One region of the Streptomyces sp. NPDC060031 genome, then DNA from elsewhere that is predicted to be linked to it. Evidence: riboswitches for the same ligand, from Rfam matches in the RefSeq annotation. Region 1 holds a riboswitch; the other holds the start of a gene.
What was found. Region 1 has a riboswitch for S-adenosylmethionine ahead of ACFWB8_RS06010 (aminotransferase class V-fold PLP-dependent enzyme). Riboswitches for the same ligand answer to the same signal wherever they lie in the genome.
Positions count from the first base shown of each region.

Region 2: linked by a shared signal. The riboswitch ahead of thrC (threonine synthase) and the one ahead of ACFWB8_RS06010 (aminotransferase class V-fold PLP-dependent enzyme) in region 1 are both predicted to bind S-adenosylmethionine.

Region 1 covers NZ_JBHWVM010000009.1:78,300-81,309, reverse strand. The annotation lists gene trpD (anthranilate phosphoribosyltransferase) at 25-1,089, shown strand; SAM riboswitch class IV at 1,169-1,286, shown strand; gene ACFWB8_RS06010 (aminotransferase class V-fold PLP-dependent enzyme) at 1,503-2,885, shown strand; gene ACFWB8_RS06005 (Lrp/AsnC ligand binding domain-containing protein) at 2,932-3,010, opposite strand, start outside.
Region 2 covers NZ_JBHWVM010000005.1:105,249-108,258, reverse strand. The annotation lists gene ACFWB8_RS03660 (MoaD/ThiS family protein) at 57-338, opposite strand; gene thrC (threonine synthase) at 373-1,662, opposite strand; SAM riboswitch class I at 1,680-1,835, opposite strand; gene ACFWB8_RS03650 (glucosyl-3-phosphoglycerate synthase) at 2,010-2,960, shown strand.

The DNA of each region.
Region 1 (3,010 bases):
CCCCACTGGCAGCAGGAGCGGACCATGACCGTTGTGACCCCGGCAGGCGGCGACAGCGTGGCGGCCTCCAGCTGGCCGGGCGTCCTCGACGCCCTGCTGAGCGGCCGGGACCTGGGCGCGGACGACACGGCCTGGGCCATGGACAGGATCATGCGCGGGGAGGCCACCGACGCCCAGATCGCCGGCTTCGCGGTCGCCCTGCGGGCCAAGGGCGAGACGGTCGCGGAGATCAACGGCCTGGTGCGCACCATGTACGAACACGCCAACCTGATCGAGGTACCGGGCCGGACGGTGGACATCGTCGGCACCGGCGGCGACGGCGCCCAGACGGTGAACATCTCCACGATGTCGGCGATCGTGGTGGCCGGTACCGGCGCCAAGGTGGTCAAGCACGGCAACCGGGCCGCATCCTCCGCGAGCGGGTCCTCCGACGTCCTGGAGAAGCTCGGCGTGAACCTCGACCTCACCCCCCGGCGGGTGGTGGAGGTCGTGGAGGAGGCCGGGATCACGTTCTGCTTCGCCGTGAAGTTCCACCCGGCGCTGCGGCACGTGGCGGCGGCCCGCAAGGAGCTGGGGATCCGGACCACCTTCAACTTCCTGGGCCCGCTGACCAATCCGGCCCGGGTGCGGGCGCAGGCGACCGGTGTGGCCGATGCCCGGATCGCCCCCATCGTGGCGGGCGTGCTCGCCGAGCGGGGCTCCTCCGCACTGGTCTTCCGGGGCGACGACGGCCTGGACGAGCTGACCACGACCGCGACCTCGCGGGTGTGGTGGGTGCGTGACGGCAAGGTCGAGGAGCAGCCCTTCGACCCCCGCGACGTCGGCATCGACCTCGTCGACGTGTCCGCGCTGCGCGGCGCGGACGCCTCGTACAACGCGGACATCGCCCAGCGCCTGCTGGCCGGCGAGACGGGCCCGGTCCGCGACGCGGTGCTGCTGAACTCGGCCGCCGCGCTGGTGGCCCTGGACCCCGGCTCGGGCACGCTGGAGGAGCAGCTGCGGGCCGGCATCGCCCGCGCGGCGCAGTCCATCGACTCGGGCGCGGCCCGCGCGTCGCTGGCCCGGTGGGTGCAGGCCAGCAACCGCTGATCATTTTCGGCCAAGATCCCGGTCCGGAATGTGGACCGGGGTCTTGCGCCGGAGGGATCTTGTGGCAGGATGCTCGGCAGGTCACGAGTGACAGCGTTTAAGGCCCCGGCTTGCTGTCCGGCAACCCTCCTTCCGTGGCGGGGTGCCCCGGGTGATGACCAGGTCGTAGGCACAAAGGCCTACGGCAAGCGCGGATCCCTCGACACCAGGGGTCCTGGTCTCTCGAGGAGCGTTTTCCGTGAGCAAGCGAATGCGATAGGGCGAGTCCGCCCCTTCTTCACCCTCCGTGCGGCCCTCAGTCGTCCGTGCGTCGAGGCAACTCCCGTACCACTGCACGTGTGCGCCCGCGCATCCGTGCACCCACGTACGGGCCATCCGAAGCCATTGCGCCTGTCCTGCCGGGAGATACCGTCATGTCCACGTACCCGAACGCCGCCGCCCCCGCGACCGCCCCCGTCGACCCCGCCTGTGCCGGGCCGCTGCCGGTCCTCGGCCGCGACGTCACCGTCCCGCTCGTCACCGGCGGCGAGGTCACCTACGCCGCCCTCGACTACGCGGCCAGCGCCCCGGCCCTGCAGCGCGTCTGGGACGACGTGGCCGCGTACGCCCCGTACTACGGCAGCGTGCACCGCGGCGCCGGCTACCTCTCGCAGCTCTCCACCGACCTCTTCGAGCAGAGCCGGGTCACGGTCGCCGAGTTCCTCGACTGCCGGCCCGCCGACCAGGTGATCTTCACCCGGTCCACCACCGACTCGCTGAACCTGCTCGCCGCCGTGCTCCCGGCCGGCTGCCAGGTCTTCGTCTTCGAGACCGAGCACCACGCCTCGCTGCTGCCGTGGGTGAACGCGCAGGTCACGTACCTCAACGCGCCGCGCACCCCGGACGAGGCCGTCGCCACCCTGGAGCGCGCGCTGGCCGACCGCGACCCCTACGGCCCGGCCCTGGTCTGCGTCACCGGCGCCTCCAACGTCACCGGTGAGCTGTGGCCCGTCAAGGAGCTCGCGGCGGCCGCGCACGCCCACGGCGCGCGCATCGTGCTGGACGCCGCCCAGCTGGCCCCGCACCACCCCGTCTCGGTGCAGGACCTCGACGTGGACTGGGTCGCCTTCTCGGGGCACAAGCTGTACGCCCCCTTCGGCTCGGGCGTGCTGGCCGGCCGCGCGGACTGGCTCCAGCGGGCCGAGCCGTACCTGGCCGGCGGCGGCGCCTCCCGCAAGGTCGCCCGGCGCGAGGACGGCGGCGTGGACGTGGAGTGGCACACCACCGCCGCGCGGCACGAGGCCGGCTCCCCGAACGTCATCGGCGTGTACTCGATCGCCTCCGCCTGCCGCGCCCTCACCGAGGCGGGCTTCGACACCCTGGTGGCCCGGGAGCAGGAGCTCATCGCCGAGGTCCGCGCGGGCCTGGCCGAGGTCCCGGCGGTGCGGGTCCTGTCCCTCTTCGGCGACGACGCGCCGCGGGTCGGGGTCATCTCGTTCGTGGTGGACGGCTGGAACAGCTCCCACTTCGCGGCGGCCCTGTCCGCGGAGTACGGGATCGGCGTGCGCGACGGTCTGTTCTGCGCCCACCCGCTGGTCCGCACCCTGCTGGGCAGCGAGCCCCAGGCCCAGGGCGAATGCGGAGCCCCGGAGGCCGCCCCGGGCGAGCGCTCGCTGAACGCCATCCGTGTCAGCTTCGGCGCCGGCACCCCGGACGAGCACGTGGAGCGCTTCGTCCGCGCCGTGCGCGAGCTGGTCGAGGACGGCGCGAAGTGGGAGTACCGCACGCAAGAGGGCCGCTGCGTCCCCGCCGTCTGACGGCCCGGGTGGGGAAGCGGCGAGGCCGCTCACCCCGCCGGAGGTGTCAGGCGTCCAGACCGATGGCGAAGGCGGCTTCCAGGTCGTGCTGGGAGTACGTGCGGAACGCCACGTGCGTGTCCGTC
Region 2 (3,010 bases), on a different contig from region 1:
GGAGGGGGCAATTCTAGATTTTACGTGTCAGCAGCACTCGTTCGCACGCCGACGGATCAGCGGCAGCCGCCCGCGACGGCCGGGATGATCGAAACCCCGGCGCCCTCCGGCGTGGCCGCCTGCAGCCCTCCCTCGAAGCGCACGTCGTCGTCATTGACGTAGACGTTCACGAAGCGGCGCAGCTTGCCCTGGTCGTCCAGGACGCGCGCGGCGATGCCCGGGTGGCTCTTCTCCAGGGACTCGATGACCTCGGCGAGGGTCGCGCCCTCGGCGGGGACCTCGGCCTTGCCGCCGGTGTAGGTGCGCAGGATGGTGGGGATGCGGACGTTGACGCTCATGGCGCTACTGCCTTTCCGGAGTGCAGGGGGAGGGTCAGGCCAGGCCGGCGGCGCGGAACGCGTCCAGGCTGGGGCGGATGGTGGCGGTCTGTCCGCTGTCCGCGGCCACCGCCTCCAGGGTCTTCAGGCCGTCGCCGGTGTTCAGGATCACGGTGGTCAGCGCCGGGTCGAGCTGCCCGTTCTCGATGAGCTTCTTCGTCACGCCGACGGTCACGCCGCCCGCGGTCTCGGCGAAGATGCCCTCGGTCTGCGCCAGGATCTTGATGGCCTCGACGACCTGCTCGTCATTGACGTCCTCGACGTAGCCGCCGGTGCGGCGGGCGATGTCCAGGACGTACGGGCCGTCCGCCGGGTTGCCGATGGCCAGCGACTTGGCGATGGTGTTCGGCTTCTGCGGGCGGACCACCTCGTGCCCGGCCTTGAAGGCGGTCGACACCGGAGAGCAGCCCTCGGCCTGGGCGCCGAAGATCTTGTACGGCTTGTCCTCGACCAGGCCCAGCTTGATGAGCTCCTGCAGACCCTTGTCGATCTTGGTGAGCTGCGAGCCGGACGCGATCGGGATCACGATCTGGTCGGGCAGCTGCCAGCCGAGCTGCTCGCAGATCTCGTACGCCAGGGTCTTGGAGCCCTCGCCGTAGTACGGACGGAGGTTGACGTTGACGAAGCCCCAGCCCTCGCCCAGCGGGTCGCCGATGAGCTCGGAGCAGAAGCGGTTGACGTCGTCGTAGTTGCCCTCGATGCCGACCAGGTCGCCGCCGTACACACCGGCCATGACGACCTTGCCCTGCTCCAGGTCGTGCGGGATGAACACGCACGAGCGGAAGCCGGCCCGGGCGGCCGCGGCGCCGACGGCGCCGGCCAGGTTGCCGGTGGAGGAGCAGGACAGCGTGGTGAAGCCGAAGGCGCGGGCGGCCTCCACGGCGATGGCCACGACGCGGTCCTTGAAGGAGTGCGTCGGGTTGCCGGAGTCGTCCTTGACGTAGAGCTTGCCGGTGACGCCGAGCTCCTTGGCCAGGTTGGCCGCGTCCACGAGCTTGGTGAAGCCCGGGTTCAGGCTCGGCTTGGAGGCCACGTCCGCCGGGACGGGCAGCAGCGGCGCGTAGCGCCAGATGTTGTTCGGTCCGGCCTCGATCGCGGCGCGCAGGGCCTCGGGGTCGCCCGTGGGAAGGTCGTAGGCGACTTCCAGCGGTCCGAAACACTCGACGCACGCGAAGATGGGACCGAGCTCGAAGCGGGTGCCGCACTCGCGGCAGGAAAGAGCGGTGGCGGGTCCGAGATCGACGGTTCCCGGGTTGGCAGAGGTGGCGACAGTCTGTGCAGCCATGACGGCGAGGCCCTTTCTCCTCATCTTCCCCATGGCGCACTTCGCCATGAGACGGAATTGGCACCTTCCCTAGCCGGGGACCTCGCGGGAGTGCGCAAAACGCATCGCGAGAACCGACTGGAGGGTTGCCGGGGCTTCAACGGGCCGTGTCCCTCTGCCCCTCTGGATGAGCGGTATGGCACCGGGCGACGCGCTCCATGGCGCGCCCGGGCGTTTGTACGCGGGGACCCCCGGCATGCGGTGGACCTTCGCGTTGTTCAAGACTGTAACCGAAGGCCCGGGCGGTTGAGACAGCCGTCCGAACCGCGAGATGGATCACATTTCGGACGAACCAGGGAGTGCAGAAGGTGCTGGAAGAGGTGGAGCGCTGGTTGGCAGACCGCTCCTGGTCCGCCGCCGACCGACCGCTCGACCAGCTGCTTCGCGCCAAGCGGGCGGCGGGTACCACGGTCAGCGTGGTGCTGCCGGCGCTCGACGAGGAGGCGACGGTCGGCGACATAGTCGAGGTGATCCGGCGCGATCTGATCGAGGGACTGCCGCTGCCCCTGGTGGACGAACTGGTCGTGATCGACTCGGGCTCCACCGACCGCACCGCGGAGGTCGCGGCGAAGGCCGGCGCCCGGGTGGTGCACCGCGACGAGATCCTGCCGCGGATCGAGCCCCTGCCCGGCAAGGGCGAGGTGCTGTGGCGCTCGCTGCTGGCCACCACCGGCGACGTCGTCTGCTTCGTCGACGCCGACCTGCGCGACTTCTCCGCCGCCTTCGTGTCCGGGATCGTCGGCCCGCTGCTGACCGACCCGGACGTGCAGTTCGTCAAGGCGATGTACGACCGCCCGCTGGGCGACGCCCCCGGCCAGGGCGGGCGGGTGACCGAGCTGGTGGCGCGTCCGCTGCTCAATCTGCACTGGCCGAGACTGGCCGGTTTCGTCCAGCCGCTGGGCGGTGAATACGCCGTACGCCGCTCCCTGCTGGAGCGCCTGCCGTTCCCCGTCGGCTACGGCGTCGAGCTGGGCCTGCTGGTGGACGCGCTGCACACGGTCGGGCTGGACGCGCTGGCCCAGGTGGACGTGGGCGTACGGCTGCACCGCCACCAGGACGGCCAGGCGCTGGGCCGGATGGCCGCGGCGATCTACCGCACGGCCCAGCTGCGCCTCTCGCGCGGGCACCTCGTACGGCCGGAGCTGACGCAGTTCGAGCGCGGGCCGGACGGCTTCATCCCGCACACGTACGCGGTGGACACGGAGGAGCGGCCGCCGATGCGGGAGATCGAGGAGTACGCGCGGCGCCGCGTGGCGTGAGCGGGGGGGTGTTTCGCCCGGACGTTTGAGCGGGGGCGGGCCGGGCTAGG